2 linked regions of the uncultured Dysgonomonas sp. genome follow. The protein of the gene in region 1 interacts with the protein of each later gene in a pairwise test. Links are inferred from orthologs where the notes say so. Each region holds a gene or a part of one and is shown in the gene's direction. Other genes may lie near its edges.

Region 1 (7,966 bases):
CTCTGTCGCAGGGAACTACCTGAAGATATGAAACAAGTGAAAGCATACGATATACAAGAAATTGATCTGGTTATCGTAGATCTGTATCCTTTCGAAGATACAGTCGCTTCAGGTGCCAGTGAACAAGATATTATAGAAAAAATAGATATAGGTGGGATCTCCCTCATTCGTGCTGCGGCAAAAAATTTCAAAGATGTAATTATCGTTGCTTCAAAACAACAATATCAACCGTTGATGAGCCTGCTTGAAGAGAAGGCTGGGAAATCGGATATTACAGATCGAAAATTCTTTGCTAAAGAAGCCTTTTCGGTATCTTCTTCTTATGATACTGCCATATTCAATTATATGGACAATAATGAAGGAACTACGTTCCGTTATGCAGAAGATAACGCCATGCATCTTCGTTATGGAGAAAATCCACATCAGAAGGGTACATTCTATGGAGACTTCAATGCTATGTTCGATCAATTACATGGCCGGGAAATATCATACAACAATTTGTTGGATATAGAATCTGCTATAAGCCTTATCAGCGAATTCGACGAAACAACGGTCGCAATATTGAAGCATAACAATGCCTGTGGTATAGCGTCACGTCCTACCGTAGTAGAAGCATGGAAAGATGCTTTGGCCGGAGATCCGGTTTCAGCTTTCGGTGGTATCATCGTCAGTAACCGGAAAATAGATAAAACAGCAGCAGAGGAAATCAATAATATCTTCTTTGAAATAGTAATTGCACCCGAATATGATAAGGATGCACTTGAAATTTTGGAACAAAAGAAAAATCGCATTATCTTAGTGCAGAAACAAGGATTGACCGGAAATAAACAATTCCGTTCGCTCTTGAATGGTGTTTTAGTACAAGATAAAGATTTAAGTATACAAACAGCAGACGATTTAAAGTTAGTAACAAACAGACCTCTGCAAGGTACAGAACTTGAAGACTTGCTGTTTGCCAACAAATTAGTGAAGCATACTAAATCGAATGCCATCATTTTGGTTAAAAATAAACAACTGTGTGCCGGAGGTACCGGACAGACTTCGCGTGTGGATGCATTGAAACAAGCGATAGAGAAGGCCAATTCTTTTGGCTTTAATCTCGATGGTTCTGTTATGGCATCCGATGCATTCTTTCCGTTTCCCGACTGTGTGGAAATAGCAGGCAATGTAGGCATCACAGCTGTAGTACAACCGGGAGGATCGGTGAAAGATAATTTATCGGTTGAATATTGTAACGAACACAATATTTCGATGGTAATGACTGGTATACGTCACTTTAAACATTAATAATTAACTGGTTAGTAAGCAAATATAAACAAGCTCAAATATGGGATTATTCTCTTTCACGCAAGAAATAGCGATGGATCTTGGCACGGCCAATACTATCATAATACATAATGGCAGAATTGTTGTAGACCAGCCCTCAGTAATAGCACTGGAACGCAAAACAGGGAAAGTTATTGCTGTAGGGGAACAGGCCAGACAGATGCACGGTAAAACCCATGAAGACATCCGTACTGTAAGACCATTGAAAGATGGTGTAATTGCAGATTTTACGGCTGCCGAACAGATGATTCGCGGATTGATAAAGATGTTCAACAATAAGAGTCGTCTTTTCTCTCCGTCGTTACGCATTGTTATTTGTATCCCTTCGGGAAGTACCGAAGTGGAGACCCGCGCTATCCGCGACTCTGCAGAACATGCAGGAGGACGCGATGTGTATATGATATACGAACCAATGGCTGCGGCTCTGGGTATCGGTATCGATGTAGAAGCGCCGGAAGGAAACATGATCGTAGATATAGGCGGTGGTACAACAGAAATCGCTGTCATTTCCTTAGGTGGTATCGTATCTAATAAATCGATAAAAATTGCAGGCGACGACCTTACTGAAGATATTCAGGAATATATGGGACGCCAACACAATATCAAAGTAGGGGAGCGTACAGCAGAAAATATAAAGATAGCTGTTGGTGCAGCTTTAACAGAGCTACCGGATGAGGAAGTTCCGGAAGATTTCATCGTACACGGACCAAACAGAATGACATCATTGCCGATGGATATTCCTGTATCATATCAAGAAATGGCTCATTGTCTCGATAAATCTTTATCCAAAATGGATTCAGCTATTCTGAGTGCTTTGGAACAAACACCTCCCGAATTATATGCTGATATTGTTCGCAATGGTATTTATCTGACAGGAGGAGGCGCTTTACTAAGAGGTCTCAGCAAGCGTTTTTCAGACAGAATAGGCATACAGTTCTACGTTGCCGAAGATCCGCTTCACGCAGTGGCTAAAGGAACAGGAATTGCCCTGAAAAATATTGAGAAATTCAATTTCTTGATGCGGTAAGGTATTCAGGATTATTTCTTATACCTAACTGATTTATAATAGATAAGAACAGATTATGCGCAACCTGATAAACTTTTTATTAAAGAATAGTTCCTGGTTTGTTTTCATTTTACTTGAAATAATCTGTTTCTATTTCGTTTTTAGCGGAAATTCGTACCAGAAAAGTGTATACTTAAACTCTTCCAATGAAATAACGGGAAGAGTTTATGCTATATCAGGAAGTATCTCTTCCTATTTTGGATTAAGAACAGAAAACCAGCAGCTTCTACAAAAAAGTGCTGAACTACAAGCTGAAATAAACGAACTGAAAGATTATATATTCACAATAGAAGCCGATTCGTTGAAAACAGAAGCTTTCCTTCGCGATTCGTTAGGACGAAGAGTTGAGCCGCATTTCGTTATTGCCCGGGTAGAAAAAAACAGTATCTCTCTTGTGGATAACTATATGATTATCAACAAAGGTAAGAATAATGGTGTACGCGCCGATATGGGTGTTGTTTCTCAACAGGGAATAGTCGGTGTTGTTATTGATGCCAGTGCCAATTATGGTATAGTGCAGCCGGTATTGAATCCACATAGTCGATTCAGTTGTAAGATATTGAATTCGAATGCTGCAGGCATACTTATCTGGGAAGGAGGAGACCCTCGTTATGCAATGCTTACCGAATATCCCAAATATGAGGATGTACAGATAGGTGATACGATTGTAACAACCGGCTTTTCAGACTTCTTTCCCGAAGGAATAATGGTAGGCACAATAGAAGAATACAAGAGTGAGACAGATGATAATTTCAACAGTTTGAAAGTGAAGTTATCTACAGATTTTGGCTCCCTCAAAAATGTTCTTCTCATTAATAATACCAATGAGGAAATAAAAGAACTGGAGAATAAGATTAAAACCAAGAATGTTAAAAAGTAGTGTCCTAAAATATGCTTTGATGTTTGTACTGCTTGTATTATTACAGGTATTGGTACTTAACAGGATTTCTTTTCTAAGTTATGCTGTACCTTTTGCATATATCTACTTTATACTAAAGTTGCCGGTCGGATTCAATAGAAATTTATCCACGTTATTGGGATTTATGCTTGGCTTCATTATTGATATCTTTTGTAATACGCCGGGTATAAATGCTGCAGCTACTACGCTTATTGGTTTCCTCTGTCGCCCTGTACAAGGATTATTCTTTATGATAGACGATTATGATGAACAAACACCCGGACTGAGACTATTAGGGGCCGCATATATGAAATTTGCATTCTTTTTGACCCTTATACACCATGTAGTATTGATCTCAATAGAGTCATTCTCATATTTCAATATAAAACTTGTCTTAATAAGGATACTACTATCTACAGTACTCACAACTATCCTTATTTTTGCATTTGAAGGATTTTCGTTAAAGCAAAAGAGTTCATGGCAAAAATCAACTTAGACCTCACTAAACGAAAATATGTTTTAGGCGGAATAGCCTGCAGCATAGTACTTATATATATAGTTCAATTATTCAATCTGCAGATAGTCAAGAGTGAATACAAAAGTTCTGCCGATGGAAATGCATTCTTTAATAGAACACTATACCCCTCGCGCGGAAAAATATCGGACAGGAACGATAAACTTCTTGTTTTTAACCAGCCTACATACGATCTTGTATACATTCCCCGCGAAGTACAGCCTTTTGATACACTCGATTTATGTAAAGCTCTTGATATCACCCGCGAACAGTTCGATAAGCGTTTGGCCGATGTAAAAGACCGCAGGCAGAATCCGGGTTATTCAACCTATACCCAGCAGACTTTTATGACCCAGCTTACCACACAGGAAAGCGGAATCCTTCAGGAAAAATTGTATAAGTTCCCTGGATTTTTCATACAAAAGAGAACTCTAAGGCAATATAACTACCATAACGCAGGCTTGTTGTTAGGCTATGTAGCAGAAGTCAGCAAGACTCAAATGGAAAACGATAATTACTATGTCAGGGGTGATTATGGCGGAAAATCCGGACTAGAATCATCTTACGAAAAGTATCTGAGGGGCGAGAAGGGTGTGGAAATACTACTTCGGGATGCACATGGGCGCATACAAGGTAAATATGAAAACGGTAAGAATGATATAGCGCCAATTTCAGGGAAAGATTTAACCCTATCCATTGATATTGACTTGCAGGCATATGGCGAATATCTGATGCAGAATAAGGTTGGAAGTATTGTCATGATAGAACCTGAAACCGGTGAAGTTCTATGTTTGGTAACATCCCCTACCTATGATCCGTCCATGCTGCTTGGTGGACGCGATTTCAAAAAGAATTATCTTGAACTGGAGAATAATCCGCTGAAACCTCTTCTGAACAGACCGATACAAGGTATGTATCCTCCCGGATCCACATTCAAGACTACACAGGGATTAGTATTCCTGCAAGAAGATATTATCACAGAGAATACCATGTACTCCTGTGCCGGAGGATATCCACCATTGGGAGGCAGGCCTAAATGCCATCCGCATGGCTCTCCTTTAGCTTTGATTCCGGCCATTGCAACATCCTGCAATTCATACTTCTGTTATGGATTATCTGCAATGCTCGGCAACAGAAAGAAATATAAGAGCACACCGGAAGCATTTGAAGTATGGAAAGACCATATGGTAGATATGGGATTTGGCTATCCGCTAGGAGTAGACCTACCTTCCGAAAAGAGAGGCTTTATTCCTAACAGCAATTTCTACAACAGAGCATATAAGAATAGCTGGAATGCTTCCACTATCATATCTATAGCAATCGGGCAAGGAGAAGTCACCGCAACTCCGTTGCAGGTAGCTAATTTAGCCGCAACTATTGCAAACAGAGGCCATTACATAGTACCACATGTAGTAAAGAACATACAGGACACTCCGCTCGATAGTCTTTATACACACAAACGGGAAACCGGAATAAAGAAAGAGCATTACCAATCTATAGTAGAAGGTATGGCTCGCGCAGTGACCGGAGGTACATGCCGTGGAGCAAACCTGCTACCGGAAATTGAAGTGTGCGGTAAGACAGGTACAGCTGAAAACCCTCATGGTAAAGACCACTCCATATTCATGGGGTTTGCACCTAAAGATAATCCAAAAGTGGCCATATTTGTGATTGTTGAAAATGCAGGATTTGGAGCCACATTCGGAGTTCCTGTAGGTAGACTGATGATGCAAAAGTATCTGAAAGGAGAAGTACCCGCCAGTGATAAGTATATCGAAGACCGGATTGTGAATACAACAATACTTCCTCAAACATTCTTCAACTGGAACCGTACCAACAAACGGACAATGGAGTTTTCTCAGCCTACACCAGCTAGCAATGATGTAGAGAAAGAAGAAGTGAAACCATTTACTCTGGAAAGCGATAATTGATAACTATAGACCGACCATACACTTGAGATGTATCAGAGAGAAGATGAAAATATAAAGAAGAGCCTCGATTGGTTTACCATAGCCTTGTATATCATATTAATACTAGGTGGATGGTTCAGTATATATGGTGCCAGCTATCAGTATGAAAATGCGACCAGTATGTTCGACTTATCCGGAAGAGCAGGCATGCAGCTGATCTGGATGGGGACATCCATTATTCTGGGTTTCATCATCTTAAAGCTGGATAGTAACCTCTATGATATACTTGCTTATTATATATATGCTGCTTTCATACTCCTTTTACTGGCAACGGTCTTTCTGGCAACGGATATCAGAGGGTCGCGATCGTGGCTTAAGATAACTAATTCGATACAGATCCAACCCGCCGAGTTCGCTAAGTTCGCTGTAGCACTGGCTTTGGCTCGGTTTCTCAATTCCTATAATTTCAAGTTGCTTACACCTAAGAATCTGGCTATAATAGCCGTGATGATTTTGGTACCTATGGCTCTGATTATGTTGCAGAAGGAGACCGGTTCTGCTCTTGTATATACCGCATTTATACTGATGCTCTACAGAGAGGGACTACCGGGGATTATCCTTTTCGTGGGAGTTTCCGCTGTAGTGCTTTTTGTTGTAGGACTTAAATATTCCGAAACTGATATGGGAATTATCTCTACAGGAGAGTTTATAGCTATCATATTAGTCATTCTCATCAGTGCCGTATTGGTTATGAGCTATCGCAAAGACGGTATAACCGCCCGTAATATATTCCTTGGAGCAGCAGCCGTATTCGGCATCCCATACTTACTTTCATTAATCGGGGTTCCTATCGACTTTGGTATAGTTGCTCTGACTGCTCTAGCCATTCTGGTTGGCTATCTGCTGTATCTGGCAAAGAAGCATTGGTCGAAAGTCTATCTGCTTACAGCCGTATTTGCCTTTGGCAGCTTGTTATTCGTAAGTTCGGTCGACTATCTTTTCACCGATATAATGCAACCTCACCAACAGATGCGTATCAAGGTTACCCTCGGTATGGAAGACGACCTGATGGGTGCGGGGTATAATGTCAATCAGTCAAAGATCGCAATAGGTTCGGGTGGAGTGTTGGGTAAGGGATACCTTAATGGAACCCAAACCAAACTGAAATACGTCCCGGAACAAGATACCGACTTCATATTCTGTACTGTAGGCGAAGAACAAGGTTTTGTGGGCTCTGTGCTAGTCTTGCTCTTATTCTTAGCTCTGATTACCAGGTTAATATATCTAGCTGAAAGACAAAAGAATACATTCGGACGAGTCTACGGTTATTGTGTAGCCTGCATCTTTCTTTTCCATCTGGCAATCAATATCGGGATGGTTATCGGACTAACTCCCGTAATTGGTATTCCTTTACCATTCTTCAGCTATGGGGGCTCTTCCCTTTGGGGATTTACCATTCTTCTGTTTATCTTCCTGCGCATCGATATGGCAAGAAAACGAAGATAAGCTAATTACAACTGTAATACGGATAGATAATTCGAAAGCTCCTCATAATTATGCAGCTTTTGACCGGTTTCATCTTTCCTTACTACCCGGATGGAGACAGCCGAATCAACTATTATTGAAAATAAGGTGCTACTTTCTTCATTACCTACACCAAAACCATGTCTTTCCAGCATATTTTGGGTCCAGTGATATAAATAGCCTTCTGCCTGCAAGTGCACCTTTTTGCGACTTTCTCTGTTCGGTAGAAAATTTCCCGAATTCTTATCAAAAAGAATGTTATCACCCTTAAAGAAGTTATCCATTGTACCGGATAACACGACATCTTCTGTTACCCCGCCTGTCAAGCCCTTCTCCCGGGACAATAACCACAAACGGTCGGCGAGGAGCAAGGCCAGATCTATGTCGTGTGTAGAAAGTAATATTGTTTTATCCTGATTCATAGTCAGGTTGTGAAGGAGATTCATTACTTCTATCCGGCTCTCGATATCCAGAAACGCAGTAGGTTCATCTAATAACACAACTGGACATTGTTGCGCCAACGCTTTGGCTATCATAGCCTTTTGCCGTTCGCCATCCGATAATTCGGCGACATATACATCTGCTTTATGTACGATGCAGACATCCTCCATAGCCTTTTGAACTATCTCTTTATCTTCTTTCGTCAATTGACCGAAAAATCCGGTGTAAGGATATCGTCCCAATTCGACTAATTCTCTGACCAACAAGCCTCCAGCTGAAGTCTTATC
Region 2 (7,991 bases), 1.5 Mb from region 1 along the record:
GAGTCCGCATATGAGCTGAACAGCCATCAGCAGCAGGCCTATGTGAAAATCACAAAGTTATTCAAAGAACAAGACACCACCTTACTTTACGGAGTAACCTCCAGTGGTAAGACCGAAATATATATCCGGCTTATCAGAGATGCTATAAGTAAAGGCAAACAGGTATTATACCTGTTACCCGAAATAGCGCTGACAACGCAGATCACTAACCGCCTGAAAACCGTATTCGGTAATAAACTGGCCGTCTATCACTCCCGGTTCAACGACAACGAACGGGCCGAGACATGGAACAGGCTGCTGAAAGACGGGGAAACGCAGGTCATACTGGGTGCACGTTCTGCCATATTCCTACCGTTCACCAATCTCGGACTTATCATTGTAGACGAAGAACACGAAGGCTCTTACAAGCAGCAAGACCCTGCTCCGCGTTACCATGCCCGCAATGCCGCCATTGTATTGGCAAATATATATAGCGCCAAAGTATTACTGGGTACCGCCACCCCTTCCATAGAGACATATTACAATGCCCTTTCGGGAAGGTATGGCCTGGTAAGGCTCACCAAAAGGCATGAGAATATCGAACTCCCTCAGATAGCTGTTATCAACACCAAGGAACTGAGACGCAAGAAGCAGATGAAATCAGTTCTATCCCCTCCTCTGATAGACAAAATAAAGGAAGCTTTGGAGAAGAAAGAGCAGATCATACTATTCCAGAACAGGCGCGGCTTCGCTTCTTTACTTGAATGCAAAAACTGTTCATGGACGCCGCGTTGCTCCCATTGCGATGTAAGCCTTACTTACCACAAGGGACAGCGAATGCTTGTCTGTCACTATTGCGGGTCTACATACCGGGTCCCGGATGTTTGCGAGGAATGTAAAACTCCGACACTTGAATTTCTGGGTTATGGTACGGAACGTATTGAAGAGGAAGTGAACACTCTTTTTCCGGAAGCGGCTGTTGCACGTATGGATTTGGATACGACACGGGGGAAAAAGTCCTACGAACATATTATTTCCCGACTCGAAGATAACAGGACAAATATCCTGATTGGTACACAAATGGTATCGAAAGGGCTGGATTTCGGCAATGTGTCTATTGTTGGGATACTGAATGCCGACAACCTGCTAAATTATCCGGATTTCCGCGCTTATGAAAAAGCTTTCCAACTCATTACTCAGGTCAGTGGACGCGCGGGGCGTAAGAATAAGCAAGGACTCGTCTTACTGCAAACAGCGCATCCATCCCATCCCATTATCAACTTTGTAAAGCACAATGACTACGAATCATTCTATCTGGCACAGACAGAGGAACGGAAATTGTTTCGTTATCCTCCTTTTTTCAGGCTGATATCCATTGTCATAAGAGGACGGGACGAAAGGCTGACAGAAAATGCCGCCACACAACTGGCACAAGCATTAAGACAATCCTTTGGTGAACGGATATTAGGTCCTAGTAAACCACCCGTATCACGCATTCAGTCCTTATATATCCGAAACATTCTTCTAAAAATTGAGAATAATGCATCTATACAGAAAGTAAGGGAATCTATTCTCTTTCACCAATCGGCTGTATTCGCAAATACAGAGTTTAAAGCCATTCTCCTGCACTACGATGTAGATCCGGTATAGTACTAAAAATCAAGTGTTACTTTATTTATATAATTTTATCTATATAATAAGAGCCAATAGCTGTTAGCTGATAGCTCTTTGAAACATTGGGATAAGCAGAAAGTTTTAAGTAATAAGTATAAAGGAGTTCTAATTGTTGACTGTTTACTGCTAACTGTTTACTGAAAAAAGTGTTCTTTGTGTAAATCTTTGTGCCCCTTGTGGTAAAGAGATTTAACCACTAAGTACACGACGGGAGGCACAAAGGGCTCGAAGGCTAAAGAAACTGTTACGTTTGTTACCTTTTGAAGAAAGGTACAAGTAGACAAGATACGAGATACAAGTTGTTAACTGATGACTGTTTATTGTTTACTGTTTGCTGCTAACTGTTTACTAATTACTATATTTAACCATTTAAGGATTTTTATCTCCAATATTAAAAACGTTTTACTTAAATTTGCAAACTGATTAGACCTAGACTCACTATATGGATAAGAAAGCGAAATCGAAGAAAAAGATGTTTCTTGGCAAATACACACCTCAACAAATAGTTAAAAAACTATGGGTAGCTTTCGGCTGCATCATTGCGCTGATTATCATCCTGTTTACCTGTATTGCTACAGGCATTGTCGGTTATATGCCCGATGTGGAAGAACTAGAGAACCCCATAGACAAATATGCTTCCCAGATATATTCTTCCGACGCCGTATTGTTGGGGACATATTCGCAAGCTAAAAACAACCGTATTTATTCTAATTATAGTGACCTTTCTCCATATCTGGTGCAGGCTCTTGTTGCCACCGAAGATGCACGGTTTTATTCGCACTCGGGAATCGATGCCTATGCACTAACCCGTGCCGTAGTAAAGACAGTTATTCTACAGCAATCGAGCGGAGGTGGAGGTAGTACCATCACACAACAGTTAGCAAAACAACTATACTCTCCTCCGGCGGAAAACTGGATGGTACGTGTATTTCTACGCAAACCTATCGAGTGGGTAATTGCAGCAAAGCTCGAACGTTATTATACAAAAGACGAGATTATAAACCTTTATCTCAATCAGTTCGACTTCCTAAACAATGCTGTAGGAATACAATCGGCAGCACAGGTTTATTTCAACAAAACACCGAAAAATCTGACAATAGAAGAGGCAGCTACCCTCATCGGTATGTGTAAAAATCCGTCTTACTTCAATCCGAAAAGGCAACCCGAGCGGACCAAAGGCCGGAGAGATGTGGTATTGGACCAGATGCGTAAGAACGACTACATTACGCAACAACAATATGATTCATTAAAACTAATTCCTCTCAAACTGGATTTCAGACGAGTAGACCATAAAGATGGATTAGCCCCTTATTTCAGGGAATATCTGCGCCTGACGCTAAATGCCAAAAAGCCCGACAGATCGAATTATGCGTCATGGCAACGGGAACAGTTTGCAATAGATTCGCTTAACTGGGAGACAAACCCATTGTATGGCTGGTGCAGCAAAAACAAAAAGCCGGATGGCAGCACTTACAATCTGGCAACTGACGGACTTAAGATATATGCTACTATAGACTCCCGTATGCAGCAATATGCAGAGGAAGCAATGACCGAGCATATGAGCAAGGAGTTACAACCCGACTTCGATAAAGAAAAGAAAGGACGCTCTTATGCTCCATATTCCTACTCAGTGTCTAAGCAAGTGGATTCATTGCTCTATAGAGCGATGAAACAAACCGACCGCTACCGGAACATGAAGAAAGCAGGGGCTTCGGAGAAAGAGATATTAGCCGAATTTAAGAAGCCTGTAGATATGAAAGTCTTCTCGTGGAGGGGAGAAATAGATACTATCATGACTCCGTGGGATTCGGTCCGTTATCATAAAGGATTTATGCGAGCCGGATTTATGGCTATGGATACACATACCGGCTATGTAAAAGCATATGTAGGCGGCATCGACTACCGTTTCTTCCAATATGATATGGTGAATATGGGACGCCGTCAGGTCGGTTCCACGATAAAACCATATCTGTATGCATTATCAATGCAAGAGGGCGTAACCCCTTGCGACCAAATGCAGTATGAGCAGCAAGTGCTGATCGACGAAATGGGACGCCAACATCCGCCAAGAGGAATTAGAAGCGCCAAAATAGGAGAAATGGTAACTATAAAATGGGGATTGCAAAACTCCGACAATATGGTAACCGCATACCTGATGAACAGAACTTCTCCTTATGCATTTGCGCGCTTCCTGCGTTCATTCGGGCTTACCGGACATATCGATCCTGTACCTGCTATGTGCCTGGGAACACCGGAAGTTACTGTTGCCGAAATGGTAGCGGCTTATTCAGCCTTTGCGAACAAAGGAGTAAGAGCTAATCCTGTTTATGTGACACATATAGAAGACCGTTCTGGTAATGTAGTAGCAAACTTCACAGCCAAACTCGACGAAGTATTCAGCGAGGGCACCTATGTAAAAATGCTGGATATGCTCCGTGGTGTAATCGACGGAGGAACAGGAGGTCGCGTAAGACGCAACTATGGCATTACCGCCCCATTGGGTGGCAAAACCGGAACAACACAGAACAACTCCGACGGCTGGTTTATGGGCTTCAGTCCTAAGCTTTCAGCCGGATGCTGGGTAGGCGGAGAAGACCGTTCTATACATTTCGACCGCACAAGTGACGGACAGGGTGCTGCAATGGCGCTTCCTATATTCGGCTTGTTTATGAAGAAGGTCTATGCCAATCCTAAACTGGGATACAAACAAACGGATCAGTTCGCTCCTGCCCCTGGATACGGTGTATGCGATAAAGGTACTGATGAAGATATTCCGGATGCAGCACCAGCAGTAGGCATTGACAAAATATTTAAATAGACACAGCCAAACTCAAACTTACTACTTACTACCCAATACCAGAGATTTAGTTATTATGGTAAAATATTATTATATAGATGATATATCGAAACAGCAGTGCGGGCCGTTTCCCCTGAATGATTTACCTTCAAAAAAAATCCGCCCCGAAACAATGGTTTGGCGTTCGGGAATGCCCGACTGGATAAATGCCGGAAGTGTACCCGAATTATCTTTCCTGTTCGATACAAAGATACCTCTTCCCGAAGAAAGGAAGTCGGAAGCTGTAGCAATAAAACCAAGCCCCGCCGAAACAGTTGCCACTGAGCCAAAGCCTCAATCGCAACCCATTGCTCCCCCGCAACCCGCAACCAACTATCAACAAACAAATTATAGGCAGGACAACAATACCCGGAGATGGGACGATATACTCCCCATGCCTAAGAATTGGTTAGTGGAATCAATACTATTATCCATATTCTGTTGCTCACCGATCAGTGTTGTCGGTATCTTTTATGCAGCCAAAGTGGAATCCCTCTATTATGCCAAAGAATATGATCGCGCCACACAGGCTGCCGAAAATGCAAAAAAATGGGCTTTAGCCGGAATCTTATTTTTGCCTGCCTGCTATGTGCTGCTTGTAATATTCGGAGCAATAGTAGGATCGGTATTTTCCTGGCTCTAATATTCTGTACATATGGATAGCAAAACGATACCTGCAGGAAAATATACATATATCCGGCGATTGCTGGGGATAGTGATATTATTGATTGCCGGAGGCATTCTTTACTATCTGTTCAGTCCCGAGGAATCATCCCTCTTCCCTCAATGCCCATTCTATGCCGTTACCGGATTAGACTGTCCGGGATGCGGTTCACAACGGGCTGTACACCATTTATTACATCTGCAAATCAAAGAGGCATTCAGTTCCAACCCCTTACTGATCATAGCAATTCCCTATATTCTGACATGTATATATCTGGAATATTTCGGAGGTAAAGAGCAGTATCCACATATCAGACAATCACTTTATAGCAGGAAAGCCATACATATAGTTCTACTTGTCATTATCCTGTTTTGGATAGGACGCAATCTAGTTTGACCTTATTTCACAGGCTCTACTGTATAACCTTTTGTCGCCAGCTGGTTCAGTATACCCTCTTCACCGGCAAGATGTAAGGCTCCTACAGCAATCAGATTCGATTTTTCTTTCATTATTGCAGGCAGTTTCTCCACCCACTTATTATTCCGGTCTTTATTTATGGCGTTTTGTACAGTTTGTGAAACTTTACAGGGTTCATCCGGATTATTGAAAGCCAGATTATACATACCTGTTAAATCACCGTTTTTATAATAAGCATTCAATTTATCCAATTGCTCCTTAGCTGAATGATTATTCTTTATACTGCAAACCAGAGATTCCGCCTGATCTTTTAATGGTTCGGCTTCGAATAAAGCATAAATCTGATCATCCACCGACTCCAAACCTAAAACCGATTTTCCATTCTCTCTTGCTATCCGTTGCACATAAGAGTCGATAGCTTCATGTGCCATTGGGTTAAACTCAGGATAAAGTTTCGTATAGAGCGTAATAGTATATATCATCGAAATCATTCCCGGATTGAATTGCCCGAATTGATCCATACCTACACCTATTAAAGATTTCAACCCCTCATCCAACGCCTGAAGATCTTCGGCGGAAAGCAACTTTGAATAAGATTCTCCGGCAGGCATTATCGCCGCAGCCTGCACTTTTTGCTGCATCGCTGCCTCATCCGACAACAATAACTCTCCTACTGTTTGTTCTGTTTTTGCCATCGCATCTCTCAAGCCCGGAATGTTATCGACAAAACTCACATGAGCAAGGTGATGTGTACCCAGGATATAAGACGGTTCGCTAAGGCCGTTACCCGACACTTTCCAGAGAAGAGCCCCTGTATATTTATCTCCGGCCTGTGCCGAAGCCGTGAAGGATACCGAAATAATCAGTATAATTGCAAGAATGGCTGAAGTAATAGTTCTCATCCGTAATATATTTATGATTCATTAAGACCGAAGGCCTATTTAATTTATAATCAGACTATAGCCTATAAAAAGGTAACAAAGGTAACAACTTTTTACCGTTTCCATATACTGTTACTAACTCGCTTGAAACGCACCTGTTATCTGCCGTATATAGATAAAACAATACAAAAAAGGGTGCAAATATCTTTGTTGCCGGTTTGTATACCTCATTTATTATCTTTCTCAAACTCCTGTACTTCCCTTATAGAAAGTTCCATTTTCTTTATATTATTCCAATAAACTATTTTATATATTGCTATAGCCAAGACCAGTCCTATCAATACTGAAATAATCAGTATCGTAAGATGTTTGTAAAAATAATCCGTATCATCAAGTAATTCGAAATAGCCAAACAGTATAAAGAAAAATATTATCCAAACTAAACCAACTACAAATTCTTTTAGTATAGCCTTCCTATACCAATAGAAATGTCCCGAGATTTCTGTGATGCTCATTTCGGACAAACTAATCCCTCTCAACTTTTTGAACTTATAAACCTGCCACGCCAAGAATATGACCACACTAAATAAATAAAATACAATAACAGGTGTGTGGCGAAGCGAAAGTGCAAATATCATAGGAATGCATAAAACAAGCAGTATTATGCCTATCCTTTCATATCTAATAAGGCTATTGAATGCGCTCCGGCCTTCATTAGAAATCATCTTTTGTATTTTTTCATTATCTATGGTAGGCTTTATCTCGGTCTCCTGCCACTTTTTCTTTATATTATCCAAATCCATAATGATTCGTTTTAGTCGTTCGACATATCTCTCAGCTTGTCTTTGATGCGGCTTATTTTTGTAGCCACATTGGTTACTGTCAGCCCTGTTATCTCGGCAATTTCTTTATAAGATTTATCATCGAGATAAAGTAAGACTAATGCCCGTTCTATTTTCCCCAGACGATTTATAAGCTTATATAATTCCTGTATTTCCTCATTATTATCCACCACATCGGGTATATCCATCGATATATCCACATAACTGATATCCTTTTTACTCCTACGGTAAAAAGAAACACATGTATTCAGGGCAATCCTGTATATCCACGTAGAATATTTACTATCGCCCCTGAAAGACGGAAAGGCTTTCCATAAATTGAGGACCACTTCCTGATATAAATCTCCCAACGGATGCTCCATATCGGTATAGAAAGAGGTGACTTTGTAAATGATACCTTCATTCTGCCGTATCATTTCCAAAAACTGCACATCTACATTTGCCGTTTGTTTCATCTATCAGAGATTCATTTCTATTTATATGTCGTCATTTAGTCCGTATTGTCACAAAATAATATATATTTTTCTTATTTCAGTCTACATTTCATATATATTGTATGGCTTTACAGTTAACAGAAAGCAGCAATCAGTTAACAATCAACAACTTGAATCTCGAATCTTGTCTACTCGTACCTTTCTTCAAAAGGTAACAAACGTAACAGTTTTTTTAGCCTTCGGGTCCTTTGTGATTCCCGTCGT

What was found. Proteins that work in one complex are often made in the same cells at the same time.
Region 2: the proteins of mrdA (region 1) and QZL88_RS07400 interact in binary tests that used the Escherichia coli proteins (3 or more experiments, as listed by UniProt). The link is inferred for uncultured Dysgonomonas sp. from one-to-one orthologs.

Annotation. Positions count from the first base shown.
Region 1 is NZ_LT599032.1:145,702-153,667, forward strand. The notes cover bases 3,259-6,251. They hold mrdA (penicillin-binding protein 2), read left to right. Parts: upstream 3,259-3,767; coding sequence 3,768-5,735; downstream 5,736-6,251. Other genes in these bases: mreC (rod shape-determining protein MreC), read left to right, coding at 3,259-3,272; mreD (rod shape-determining protein MreD), read left to right, coding at 3,292-3,786; rodA (rod shape-determining protein RodA), read left to right, coding at 5,763-6,251. Outside these bases: purH (bifunctional phosphoribosylaminoimidazolecarboxamide formyltransferase/IMP cyclohydrolase), read left to right, coding at 1-1,287; QZL88_RS00625 (rod shape-determining protein), read left to right, coding at 1,328-2,353; more of mreC, read left to right, coding at 2,409-3,258; more of rodA, read left to right, coding at 6,252-7,220; QZL88_RS00650 (ABC transporter ATP-binding protein), read right to left, coding at 7,226-7,966. UniProt on the Escherichia coli protein: Catalyzes cross-linking of the peptidoglycan cell wall. Responsible for the determination of the rod shape of the cell. Is probably required for lateral peptidoglycan synthesis and maintenance of the correct diameter during lateral and centripetal growth.
Region 2 is NZ_LT599032.1:1,693,758-1,701,748, forward strand. The notes cover bases 1,766-4,783. They hold QZL88_RS07400 (transglycosylase domain-containing protein), read left to right. Parts: upstream 1,766-2,095; coding sequence 2,096-4,471; downstream 4,472-4,783. Other genes in these bases: QZL88_RS07405 (CD225/dispanin family protein), read left to right, coding at 4,527-4,783. Also shown: priA (primosomal protein N'), read left to right, coding at 1-1,629; more of QZL88_RS07405, read left to right, coding at 4,784-5,132; QZL88_RS07410 (DUF2752 domain-containing protein), read left to right, coding at 5,145-5,549; QZL88_RS07415 (TraB/GumN family protein), read right to left, coding at 5,552-6,472; QZL88_RS07420 (hypothetical protein), read right to left, coding at 6,679-7,254; QZL88_RS07425 (sigma-70 family RNA polymerase sigma factor), read right to left, coding at 7,266-7,748. UniProt on the Escherichia coli protein: Cell wall formation. Synthesis of cross-linked peptidoglycan from the lipid intermediates.